Regions from separate parts of the Staphylococcus hyicus genome, predicted to be linked through region 1. Evidence: a T-box and tRNA genes for the amino acid it is inferred to sense, from the RefSeq annotation. Region 1 holds a T-box; the other holds one or more tRNA genes.
What was found. A T-box is a leader RNA that pairs with one kind of tRNA and senses whether it is charged. The one in region 1 lies ahead of serS (serine--tRNA ligase), so its partner is inferred to be a tRNA-Ser.
Positions count from the first base shown of each region.

Region 1 (6,418 bases):
AATACCAATGAACGTGAAGACTTAAGACAAGACTTCATGGAGCGTGTAAATGAAGATATCGCAACAGCTGATCAAGACGAAGATGATCATGAATAATATAAAATAAAACAGGACTGGCTATGAAGGCCAGCCCTGTTTTTTATTTTTCTAATGCTTTCATCGCAAAAGGAATTTCATCTATTAATTTCGATGGTGGTACGACATACATTGTTTCAGATAATTTTTCACCGATGTAACTATGCGTATACGTTGCACTAGTAATCGCATCAATCGGATTATCAAATTGACCAATAAATCCTGTAATCATACCTGCAAGTGTATCACCCATGCCACCAGTTGCCATCGCAGGATTGCCAATTTGTAGTTTATATTCATCTTCTTTAAAGAAAATTTCAGTACCGTGTTTTTTTAATACGACTGTCGCACCGAGACGATTCACTGCTTCACGATTACGTTCATACGTTTGATCTTCAATAGGAATACCACTTAAACGTTCCCATTCCATTTGATGCGGTGTATAGATCACGTGACATGATGGTATCTCAGGACGTAATTTACTCACAATTGTAATTGCATCGCCATCAACAATTAATTTTTGATGCGGCAATATATTTTGAAGTAGAAATGTCATAGCGTTGTTACCTTTAAAATCAAGTCCTAACCCTGGACCAATAAGGATACAATCCGAACACTCAATCATTTTTGTTAATTTTTTCGTATCATTGATATCGACAACCATTGCTTCTGGACAACGGGAATGTAACGCCGCATGATTGGTTGGATGTGTCGCAACCGTAATAAGACCAGCACCACTATAGACACACGCACGTGCTGCCAAAATAATGGCGCCTCCCAAATTGGCATTTCCACCAATTAACAAAATACGTCCATAATCCCCTTTATGTGTTTCTTGCTTTCGCTTGGGGATTTTAACGTTAGATAATGTTTGCACGTTGTGACCCTCCTTTTTTACAATTTTTTATTTACATATAAGCTTTATATTTTAAAACTAAGAACCTATTATTTACTTCACTAAAATAGTTTAAATACAACAAGATATATTATACCTGTATATATCTTTCGTCAATAGCTAATCTTTGAATATTTTAACGCATTAAAAGACTGCCTCGATAATACATTACGGATATCGTAACATCTATTGTCACTGAATTTTTTGACAATTATACTTAAATGGGATGAGAGATAAACAAAGGGGGACATATTATGACATTACAATTAACAGGGGAACAGTTAACGATTCAAGCTATACGAGACTTTTTAGCCCAAAATGACAAAGTAGAAGTGACATATGACGCAGTACAACGTGTGAAACAAAGCCGTACTACGGTCGAACGAATTATTCAAAATAAAGAAACAATCTATGGCATTACGACAGGATTTGGATTATTCAGTGATGTGTTAATTGATCAACAAAAATATAATCAACTCCAAGTGAATCTAATTCGTTCTCATGCATGTGGAATCGGATCACCATTTGCGGATAACGTTTCTTTAGTAATGATGATTTTACGTTTAAACACGTTACTGAAAGGGCATTCAGGGGTGACAATGGATCTTGTCGAACAGCTAACTTTTTTTATAAATCAACGTATTATCCCAGTCATTCCACAACAAGGTTCATTAGGTGCTTCGGGTGATTTAGCACCGTTATCACATTTGGCACTCGCGTTAATTGGAGAAGGTCGCGTGTCTTACAAAGGGGATATTTTAGACAGCGCGGACGTCTTAAAAATACTTAACCGAAAACCTTTAATACTTCAAGCCAAAGAAGGTCTTGCGTTAATCAATGGAACACAAGCGATGACTGCTCAAGGTGTCATTACATTTATTGAAGCGGAATCTTTAGGATATGAATCAGAATGGATTGCCGCATTAACACATCAAGCGTTAAATGGAATTACCGATGCTTATAATGAAAAAGTTCATATTGTGCGTAATTTTGAAGAACAAACTGCTGTAGCAAGACGGATGTCAGACTGGTTGGAAGGGTCTAGACTCACGACACGTCAAGGAGAGATTCGCGTTCAAGATCCTTATACATTGCGTTGTATTCCTCAAATTCACGGTGCAAGTTTTCAAGTGTTTAACTACGTAAAAGAAAAGTTAGAATTTGAAATGAACGCAGCAAATGACAACCCGCTTATCTTTGATGAGGGAGACGAAACGTTAGTCATTTCTGGAGGGAATTTCCACGGTCAACCGGTAGCATTTGCGTTAGACTTTTTAAAAATTGGTTTAAGCGAACTGGCCAATGTTGCTGAGCGACGTCTAGAACGTCTAGTCAATCCACAGCTGAATGGGGGACTACCAGCCTTTTTAAGCCCGGAACCCGGACTACAAAGTGGTGCGATGATTATGCAATATGCGGCTGCAAGTTTAGTATCGGAAAATAAAACGTTGGCACATCCAGCCAGTGTCGATTCTATTCCGTCATCAGCAAACCAAGAAGATCACGTGTCAATGGGCACGATTGCTTCACGTCATGGGTATCAAATTTTAGAAAATGTGCGGCGTGTAATTGCGATAGAGGCGATCATTGCATTACAAGCGGTCGAATTAAAAGGAATCGAAGGGTTATCTCCTAAAACACGTGAAAAATATGATCATTACCGAACTTACATCCCTTCTATTACAGAAGACCGTCAATTTCACAAAGATATCAACGTAATGGCACAAGCATTAAAAGACGTTGCATATCATGCTTAATAGTGTTCACAAAATTTGCACTTGCTTACTGAAAATGAATTTGCTATATTGAAGTTAAATTAATAATCAATTGTTTGTGGACTAAGTAATATGTATCGATTTCAGAGAATTTGTGGTTGGTGCGAACAAATAATACGTAACATATGAAATCTACCCACGTGATGAACAATTCGGGTCAAACCGTTAACTTTGTAGAGTGCAGATTGAATTCTGTTAAATAGGGTGGCAACACGTCAAACCACGTCCCTTGTAGTAGAGGGGGCGTGGTTTTTTGTTGTTACTCGCAATAATAGAAAGGATGATAAACATGTTAGACATTAAACTATTTAGAACAAGCCCTGAGTACGTAAAAGAAAAAATTGCGTTACGTGGTGACGACACATCTGTAGTCGATGATATTTTAAATCTTGATACAAAACGCCGTGAGTTAATTCAAAAAACAGAAGAGCTTAAATCAGAACGAAACAAAGCGTCTGAAGCGATTGCACAAAAGAAACGTAATAAAGAAAATGCGGATGAAGCGATTAAAGCACAACGTGAAGTTGGCGAAAAGATTAAAGCGATTGATACTGAATTAAAAGAAGTAGACGAGGCGTTAAATGATACATTATCTCGCATACCGAACTTGATTCATGATGATGTGCCTCAAGGTGCAGACGATACTGAAAATGTTGAACAAAAAAAATGGGGGACACCACGTACATTTGAATTTGAACCTAAAGCACATTGGGATTTATTAGAATCATTGAAGATGGCTGATTTTGAACGCGCAGCTAAAATTGCACGTGCACGTTTTGTCTTCTTAACAGGTGAAGGCGCGAAATTAGAACGTGCTTTAATGAACTATATGTTAACGAAACATACGACACAACATGGATATAGAGAAATGATTGCACCACAACTCGTAAATCCTAAAGCGATGTACGGCACAGGTCAATTACCGAAATTTGAAGAAGACTTGTTTAAAGTCGAAAAAGAAGGTCTTTATACAATTCCAACTGCAGAAGTACCGCTTACCAACTATTACCGTGATGAAATTATTCAGCCAGGTGTCTTACCTGAGAAATTCACTGGACAAACAGCTTGTTTCAGAAGTGAAGCGGGATCAGCTGGTAGAGACACGCGTGGTCTTATCCGCCTACATCAATTTAATAAAGTTGAAATGGTACGTATCGAAAAGCCTGAGGATTCTTGGAATGCTTTAGAAGAGATGACAGGTCATGCAGAAGCCATTTTAGAAGAATTAGGATTGCCATATCGCCGTGTGATTTTATGTACGGGTGATATTGGTTTTGGTTCAAGTAAAACTTATGACTTAGAAGTATGGTTACCAAGTTATAATGACTATAAAGAAATTAGTTCTTGCTCAAACTGTGTTGACTTCCAAGCACGTCGCGCAAATATTCGTTTTAAACGTGATAAAGATGCTAAACCAGAATATGCACATACTTTAAATGGATCAGGTTTAGCGGTAGGACGTACGTTTGCAGCAATCATTGAAAATTATCAAAATGAAGATGGTTCAATCACTGTACCAGAAGCACTCGTACCATTTATGGGTGGACAAACAGTTATTGAAGCATTGTAATAGGAAATTTAAATCGTTTAATTAAGCTGAGCCTCATGAGGTTCAGCTTTTTTGTGTTTTAACATGTTCGTAACGCCTGCTCAATATACATACGCATACGTTATTTAAATTGTTTACAAATTAATTAAAAATATACTCAAAACTGTTAAAAGTTCGATTAAAAATTACATATAAAATTAAAATAAATTTTAGTTTATTCTTTTGCACAAAAAAATAACTTGTAACACTAATTAGGTTTTAGGGGTAACATACGTGGTAAATCTTACACTATAAACTGACGAAAGGTCAGAAATTTAAAAATACAGAAATTAGTGGTTATTCAACTATGACTATAAATCATTTATATGGTTATTAAATGTTTTCAGACATCATCTTCTGTAGGGAAGGAAGTTGATATCAGTGATAAAAAAGATGTTTTTATGATTAAGCAACATTTTAAAGTTTCAACTTTCATGTATGGTTTCTCAATGAACTCAAGCATATAGATATAACTAACTTTTAAGGGAGAAGTTAACATGGCTTTTAAACTCGCGAGAAATGCGACAAAAGCGACAAAGAAAACATTGGAATTTTTACCAGATGAGGTTGAAGACGAAGCAAAAGATAAACTGAAAGACAAAGCACATGAAATGGTTGAGCAAAAAATTCAAGATAGTGTTCAATCACAAGCAGATACTGCGGCAGAAAAATTACAAAAAGTGAAAAAGAAAAATCAAGAAGTCGTTCCTGAAAAAGCTAACGAAGCAAAAGAAAAAGTTCAGGATGCTTTACTTACTACTAGAGAAAAGTTAAAAGACTTCAAAGAAGCGGGAGAAAAGTTTCAAGAAAACATTGCTTCTAGCCAAGGCAAATCTTCAAAATCCAAACGAAAAGTTAAAGGTGTGCAAGATATTAAAAGCGTTCGCAATATTAAAGGCGTTTCAAATCTGAAAAGTTACGACGACATCAAGCATGCGTCCGACATCAAGAATATTGAAGATAATCAATCGTTATATACAAACTAAAAGTCAGCCAAGAAAAGCAGTTTAAGCAGTTTTAAATGACGACAACGTCATTGGTCAAATTATTTATTTAAGTTGAGAGGGGAATTTTATTATGAGTAGTGTACAAAGAAGTGCTGACACAGCAAGTTTAGCGGAAGTTATCGATCGTATTTTAGATAAAGGTATTGTTATTGATGCGTATGTAAGAGTATCAGTTGTAGGTATTGAAATCTTAACAATTGAAGCAAGAATTGTTATCGCAAGTGTAGACACATGGTTACGTTATGCTGAAGCTGTTGGTTTACTGAGAGATGAAGTTGAAGAGGAAGGCTTACCTGGTCAGTCTCAAGAACAATTAGCAAGTGAAAATCAATCAAGAGAACGCATCGAGTCAGATAGTCAATCTAAAGAAGCCGACAAAGAGGAAGCGAAACAAAAAGAAGGTTCATTTGGCGTTTAAATTGAACATTAACTCGGAGGCGGCAAATTGATTTTTGTCGCCCTCTCGTTATTTTTAGAAAGCATTATGGAGGGATTGCACATTATGAAGGAATTACTTGAAAACATTAAATCATTTTTTAACGAGCATGTCGCACCACCCTATAAAATAACGTCTGTTGAGCGTCGTGAAGATAGTGACTCAGATGAAGGAGGTAAGTCTGGATGGAGAGCGACGGTAGAAGTGATTGAAGAAAAAGAATATATGAAACGCTACGCTAAAGACCAAATGATTGGTACGTACACAGTGCTTTTAGATGATGATAAAGAAGTGACTTCTTTTAAACGTGAAGGCATCCGTTATCGCAGTAAGGTTGATCAATAAAAATTGAGGTGTGGAATTACGTACATTTTCATACCAGGTTAGACTACCCTCATTCTAAGACGATTGAGTTGTAGCAATGTTAAGAGGAGGCTATACACATGGCAGAAGAAAAAGAAATGGGCGTTTACATCTTTTGTGGTATCCAAACCGAAGATGACAGTAATTTTGGCACAGTTGAAGTTGAAGGCGAAGAAAGAGACACGTATCTTGTTCGCTATAAAGATGCGGCATTTGTTGCAGCAACAGTGCCAATGAAGATTTACTCACCAAATCAAGAAAACTTAATGATGCATCAAT
Region 1 covers NZ_CP008747.1:9,721-16,138, forward strand. The annotation lists gene gyrA (DNA gyrase subunit A) at 1-96, shown strand, start outside; gene SHYC_RS00040 (NAD(P)H-hydrate dehydratase) at 140-952, opposite strand; gene hutH (histidine ammonia-lyase) at 1,225-2,727, shown strand; T-box leader at 2,793-2,978, shown strand; gene serS (serine--tRNA ligase) at 3,035-4,315, shown strand; gene gvpQ (gas vesicle protein GvpQ) at 4,831-5,319, shown strand; gene gvpJ (gas vesicle protein GvpJ) at 5,411-5,758, shown strand; gene SHYC_RS00065 (gas vesicle protein GvpO) at 5,843-6,121, shown strand; gene SHYC_RS00070 (GvpL/GvpF family gas vesicle protein) at 6,220-6,418, shown strand, end outside.

Region 2 (6,418 bases), 960 kb from region 1:
AGGCTAAATACTCTCTAGTGACCGATAGTGAACCAGTACCGTGAGGGAAAGGTGAAAAGTACCCCGGAAGGGGAGTGAAAGAGAACTTGAAACCGTGTGCTTACAAGTAGTCAGAGCCCGTTAATGGGTGATGGCGTGCCTTTTGTAGAATGAACCGGCGAGTTACGATCTGATGCAAGGTTAAGCAGAAAATGTGGAGCCGTAGCGAAAGCGAGTCTGAATAGGGCGAATGAGTATTTGGTCGTAGACCCGAAACCAGGTGATCTACCCTTGGTCAGGTTGAAGTTCAGGTAACACTGAATGGAGGACCGAACCGACTTACGTTGAAAAGTGAGCGGATGAACTGAGGGTAGCGGAGAAATTCCAATCGAACTTGGAGATAGCTGGTTCTCTCCGAAATAGCTTTAGGGCTAGCCTCAAGTGATGATTATTGGAGGTAGAGCACTGTTTGGACGAGGGGCCCCTCTCGGGTTACCGAATTCAGACAAACTCCGAATGCCAAATAATTTAACTTGGGAGTCAGAACATGGGTGATAAGGTCCGTGTTCGAAAGGGAAACAGCCCAGACCACCAGCTAAGGTCCCAAAATATATGTTAAGTGGAAAAGGATGTGGCGTTGCCCAGACAACTAGGATGTTGGCTTAGAAGCAGCCATCATTTAAAGAGTGCGTAATAGCTCACTAGTCGAGTGACACTGCGCCGAAAATGTACCGGGGCTAAACATATTACCGAAGCTGTGGATTGTCCTTTAGGACAATGGTAGGAGAGCGTTCTAAGGGCGTTGAAGCATGATCGCAAGGACATGTGGAGCGCTTAGAAGTGAGAATGCCGGTGTGAGTAGCGAAAGACGGGTGAGAATCCCGTCCACCGATTGACTAAGGTTTCCAGAGGAAGGCTCGTCCGCTCTGGGTTAGTCGGGTCCTAAGCTGAGGCCGACAGGCGTAGGCGATGGATAACAGGTTGATATTCCTGTACCACCATGATTCGTTTTAAGCGATGGGGGGACGCAGTAGGATAGGCGAAGCGTGCTGTTGGAGTGCACGTCTAAGCAGTAAGACTGAGTGTTAGGCAAATCCGGCACTCATTAAGGTCAAGCTGTGATGGGGAGAAGAAACATGTTTTCTTCGAGTCGTTGATTTCACACTGCCAAGAAAAGCCTCTAGCTAGAAGATTGGTGCCCGTACCGCAAACCGACACAGGTAGTCAAGATGAGAATTCTAAGGTGAGCGAGCGAACTCTCGTTAAGGAACTCGGCAAAATGACCCCGTAACTTCGGGAGAAGGGGTGCTCTTTGAGGTTCACGCTTCGAAGAGCCGCAGTGAATAGGCCCAAGCGACTGTTTATCAAAAACACAGGTCTCTGCTAAACCGTAAGGTGACGTATAGGGGCTGACGCCTGCCCGGTGCTGGAAGGTTAAGAGGAGTGGTTAGCATTAGCGAAGCTACGAATCGAAGCCCCAGTAAACGGCGGCCGTAACTATAACGGTCCTAAGGTAGCGAAATTCCTTGTCGGGTAAGTTCCGACCCGCACGAAAGGCGTAACGATTTGGGCACTGTCTCAACGAGAGACTCGGTGAAATCATAGTACCGGTGAAGATGCCGGTTACCCGCGACAGGACGGAAAGACCCCGTGGAGCTTTACTGTAGCCTGATATTGAAATTCGGTACAGTTTGTACAGGATAGGTAGGAGCCTTAGAAGCGTGAGCGCTAGCTTACGTGGAGGCATTGGTGGGATACTACCCTAATTGTATTGGATTTCTAACCCGCAACTCTTATCGAGTTGGGAGACAGTGTCAGGCGGGCAGTTTGACTGGGGCGGTCGCCTCCTAAAGAGTAACGGAGGCGCTCAAAGGTTCCCTCAGAATGGTTGGAAATCATTCATAGAGTGTAAAGGCATAAGGGAGCTTGACTGCGAGACCTACAAGTCGAGCAGGGTCGAAAGACGGACTTAGTGATCCGGTGGTTCCGCATGGAAGGGCCATCGCTCAACGGATAAAAGCTACCCCGGGGATAACAGGCTTATCTCCCCCAAGAGTTCACATCGACGGGGAGGTTTGGCACCTCGATGTCGGCTCATCGCATCCTGGGGCTGTAGTCGGTCCCAAGGGTTGGGCTGTTCGCCCATTAAAGCGGTACGCGAGCTGGGTTCAGAACGTCGTGAGACAGTTCGGTCCCTATCCGTCGTGGGCGTAGGAAATTTGAGAGGAGCTGTCCTTAGTACGAGAGGACCGGGATGGACATACCTCTGGTGTACCAGTTGTCGTGCCAACGGCATAGCTGGGTAGCTATGTATGGACGGGATAAGTGCTGAAAGCATCTAAGCATGAAGCCCCCCTCAAGATGAGATTTCCCAACTTCGGTTATAAGATCCCTCAGAGATGATGAGGTTAATAGGTTCGAGGTGGAAGCGTAGCGATACGTGGAGCTGACGAATACTAATCGATCGAAGACTTAATCAATTTAGTTCATAAGGTGATGCTTGTGAAACAATACTTACTATCTAGTTTTGAATGTATAATCATTCATTTTACGAAGTGACATGTTCGAATACGAACGTTTAACACACCGTATTTTACGAAGTGAAAACGTTTGAAGTCTATGAATCGCAAGAAAGATCGAAGGCGTTTACTTACCGTAAACAACTGAGTGATGACGTAGCGATGAAGACGAATGCGAACGTTTGACACGAAGTAAAACATTGTTTGGTGACAATAGCAAAGAGGCCACACCTGTTCCCATGCCGAACACAGAAGTTAAGCTCTTTAGCGCCGATGGTAGTCGGACTTACGTTCCGCGAGAGTAGGACGTTGCCAAGCATACATATTGGAGAATTAGCTCAGCTGGGAGAGCATCTGCCTTACAAGCAGAGGGTCGGCGGTTCGAACCCGTCATTCTCCACCATTTTAATAGCCGGCCTAGCTCAATTGGTAGAGCAACTGACTTGTAATCAGTAGGTTGGGGGTTCAAGTCCTCTGGCCGGCACCATGTGAGAGCCATTAGCTCAGTTGGTAGAGCATCTGACTTTTAATCAGAGGGTCAGAGGTTCGAATCCTCTATGGCTCACCATTTATGCGGGTGTGGCGGAATTGGCAGACGCACTAGACTTAGGATCTAGCGCCTTACGGCGTGGGGGTTCGACTCCCTTCACCCGCATTTAGCAGAAGTAGTTCAGCGGTAGAATACAACCTTGCCAAGGTTGGGGTCGCGGGTTCGAATCCCGTCTTCTGCTCCATTATTTTGCCGGGGTGGCGGAACTGGCAGACGCACAGGACTTAAAATCCTGCGGTGAGAGATCACCGTACCGGTTCGATTCCGGTCCTCGGCACCATGATTTAAATATGCGCCCGTAGCTCAATTGGATAGAGCGTTTGACTACGGATCAAAAGGTTATGGGTTCGACTCCTATCGGGCGCGCTACCATAGCTTTACGGGAAGTAGCTCAGCTTGGTAGAGCACTTGGTTTGGGACCAAGGGGTCGCAGGTTCAAATCCTGTCTTCCCGACTTCTTATCATAATACTTATATGGGGGCTTAGCTCAGCTGGGAGAGCGCCTGCTTTGCACGCAGGAGGTCAGCGGTTCGATCCCGCTAGTCTCCACCATTTAAAATTAATATCAACCAACTTTTTACGGCGGCGTAGCTCAGCTGGCTAGAGCGTACGGTTCATACCCGTGAGGTCGGGGGTTCGATCCCCTCCGCCGCCACTATTACTAGTTGATAGAAATGATTATTCGGACCTTTAGCTCAGTTGGTTAGAGCTAACGGCTCATAACCGTTCGGTCGCAGGTTCGAGTCCTGCAAGGTCCATATAATTTTGGAGGAATACCCAAGTCCGGCTGAAGGGATCGGTCTTGAAAACCGACAGGGGCTTAACGGCTCGCGGGGGTTCGAATCCCTCTTCCTCCGCCATTTGTATTTACATTTCTATTAACGCGGGATGGAGCAGTTCGGTAGCTCGTCGGGCTCATAACCCGAAGGTCGGTGGTTCAAATCCGCCTCCCGCAATATTTTTTTAGGTCCCGTAGTGGAGCGGTTTAACACGCCTGCCTGTCACGCAGGAGATCGCGGGTTCGATTCCCGTCGGGACCGCCATTTAAAAAATGGTTCAGTAGCTCAGTCGGTAGAGCAAAGGACTGAAAATCCTTGTGTCGGCGGTTCGATTCCGTCCTGAACCACTTTTTTATTTTGCCGGCCTAGCTCAATTGGTAGAGCAACTGACTTGTAATCAGTAGGTTGGGGGTTCAAGTCCTCTGGCCGGCACCATGATGGAGGGGTAGCGAAGTGGCTAAACGCGGCGGACTGTAAATCCGCTCCTTCGGGTTCGGCAGTTCGAATCTGCCCCCCTCCACCATATATGCATAGGGGCATAGTTCAACGGTAGAATAGAGGTCTCCAAAACCTTTGATGTGGGTTCGATTCCTACTGCCCCTGCCATGGCGGCTGTGGCGAAGTGGTTAACGCATCGGATTGTGGTTCCGACATTCGTGGGTTCGATTCCCATCAGCCGCCCTTTATTTTAAATTAATGGGCTATAGCCAAGCGGTAAGGCAACGGACTTTGACTCCGTCACTCGCTGGTTCGAATCCAGCTAGCCCAGTTCCTTTTGGCGGCATAGCCAAGTGGTAAGGCCGAGGTCTGCAAAACCTCTATTCACCGGTTCAAATCCGGTTGCCGCCTCCATTTTAATTCTAACTATGCGGGAGTAGTTCAACTCTCAGAACACTTTCCTTCCCGGAAAGAGGTACAGGTGTAAATCCTGTCTTCCGCTCCATAATATTTATAATTATCAAACATGCGGGAGTAGTTCAACTCTCAGAACACTTTCCTTCCCGGAAAGAGGTATAGGTGTAAATCCTATCTTCCGCTCCAAAATTTGCTTCCAAAGAAATGGGAGTTTTTTTGTACATTGCCGGTGTGGCGGAATTGGCAGACGCGCGGGACTCAAAATCCTGTGTCTTTACAGACGTGTCGGTTCGACCCCGACCACCGGTATTCCATTATTTAAAAGTCGCAGCTACTGCGGCTTTTTTTATTCGCCTTTTATTTTATATGTTTGTTAATGGTGTGGAATTCTACAATTAATATAGAGAAATAGTACACTTGTGATTGTGAAGAGACTTTGAATATATTATGATGGATATATTAATTTTTTAGGAGGGGCAACATTGCCAAAATCAAATCAAGAAAAAAAGCAATTTTTTACGAATATTCTTAATGCTGTTGGTGCGGGTGTCGTCATTGCATTGCTGCCTAATGCCTTACTAGGGGAATTTTTGAAGTTTTTTAAAGAAGGTCAACCTACATTAGAACTGATGTATCAACTTGTATTAATAATACAATCATTTATGGCTTTTATTATTGGCGCACTGGCTGCTCATGCGTTTAAATTTTCGGGTCCTGGTGTTGTGATAACTGGCATATCCGCGATGTTAGGATCAGGTGCAATTCAATATAAAAATGGCCAAATTTTTCTTCAAGGTATTGGTGATATCATTAATATTATTTTAGTAGTGATATTAGCTTGTTTTTTATTTTTAATTTTAAAAGATAAATTTGGTTCACTTGAGATGATAATTTTACCTGTTTTAATTCCTGTACTTAGTGGTGTTGTAGGATTAACAGTTTTACCACATGTGCGTAAAGTCACTCAAGCTATAGGTGCTATGGTTCAATCATTTACTGATTTAAATCCTTTAATGATGTGTATTCTTATTTCTATGACATTTGCATTGCTCATGGTTACACCAATTTCAGTTGTAGCCATTGCCACTGCAATTTCATTAGATGGTCTTGGCAGTGGTGCTGGTAATATGGGGATTGTTGCTGCATGTGTAACATTCATATTTGGCTCATTAGGTGTTAATAAATTAGGTGTTAATATCGTACTGTTTATTGGTGCTGCTAAAATGATGATTCCAGTTTATTTAAAGCATCCCATAATTATGGTTCCTTTAGCTATTAATGGTGCAATCACTGGGACACTCACATATTTAATAGGTATTAAAGGAACACCTATGTCTGCAGGATTTGGCTATACTGGTTTAGTCGGTCCGCTTAATGCGTTCTCACGTATGACAGGTGATCCAGTAATGAATATTTTATTATTAACTTTTGGTTATTTAATTGTTCCTTTTACCTTAGGATTTCTCGTACATCAAGTGTGTAAAAAATGGATACCAGGTTATTCTGATGATATTTATCGTTTTGAAATACCAAAACAATAAAATATCTTTATTTAATATTTAGAACCTAACTATATTTAGGGATAACGTTAAAAAAGCGTTATCTCTTTTTTTAAATTTTCATTGCATAAACTTACACATAAATGTATAATAATGAATATTATTTAAAGGGAGGTTATTCAATGAAATACTTAGGGAAGTGCATCACTGTTGTCATTATCATCATGGTGTTATTCG
Region 2 covers NZ_CP008747.1:966,953-973,370, forward strand. The annotation lists rRNA gene SHYC_RS04455 (23S ribosomal RNA) at 1-2,459, shown strand, start outside; rRNA gene rrf (5S ribosomal RNA) at 2,702-2,816, shown strand; tRNA gene SHYC_RS04465 (tRNA-Val) at 2,826-2,901, shown strand; tRNA gene SHYC_RS04470 (tRNA-Thr) at 2,910-2,985, shown strand; tRNA gene SHYC_RS04475 (tRNA-Lys) at 2,991-3,066, shown strand; tRNA gene SHYC_RS04480 (tRNA-Leu) at 3,072-3,153, shown strand; tRNA gene SHYC_RS04485 (tRNA-Gly) at 3,158-3,232, shown strand; tRNA gene SHYC_RS04490 (tRNA-Leu) at 3,240-3,328, shown strand; tRNA gene SHYC_RS04495 (tRNA-Arg) at 3,341-3,414, shown strand; tRNA gene SHYC_RS04500 (tRNA-Pro) at 3,429-3,502, shown strand; tRNA gene SHYC_RS04505 (tRNA-Ala) at 3,525-3,600, shown strand; tRNA gene SHYC_RS04510 (tRNA-Met) at 3,630-3,703, shown strand; tRNA gene SHYC_RS04515 (tRNA-Ile) at 3,733-3,806, shown strand; tRNA gene SHYC_RS04520 (tRNA-Ser) at 3,816-3,908, shown strand; tRNA gene SHYC_RS04525 (tRNA-Met) at 3,931-4,004, shown strand; tRNA gene SHYC_RS04530 (tRNA-Asp) at 4,015-4,091, shown strand; tRNA gene SHYC_RS04535 (tRNA-Phe) at 4,102-4,174, shown strand; tRNA gene SHYC_RS04540 (tRNA-Thr) at 4,187-4,262, shown strand; tRNA gene SHYC_RS04545 (tRNA-Tyr) at 4,267-4,350, shown strand; tRNA gene SHYC_RS04550 (tRNA-Trp) at 4,360-4,433, shown strand; tRNA gene SHYC_RS04555 (tRNA-His) at 4,436-4,508, shown strand; tRNA gene SHYC_RS04560 (tRNA-Gln) at 4,525-4,596, shown strand; tRNA gene SHYC_RS04565 (tRNA-Cys) at 4,605-4,679, shown strand; tRNA gene SHYC_RS12195 (tRNA-Gly) at 4,696-4,770, shown strand; tRNA gene SHYC_RS12200 (tRNA-Gly) at 4,794-4,868, shown strand; tRNA gene SHYC_RS04575 (tRNA-Leu) at 4,908-4,991, shown strand; gene SHYC_RS04580 (PTS sugar transporter subunit IIC) at 5,165-6,223, shown strand; gene SHYC_RS04585 (ABC transporter substrate-binding protein/permease) at 6,364-6,418, shown strand, end outside.
Region 2: it encodes a tRNA-Ser, which carries the amino acid that the T-box ahead of serS (serine--tRNA ligase) is inferred to sense. The anticodon was not compared.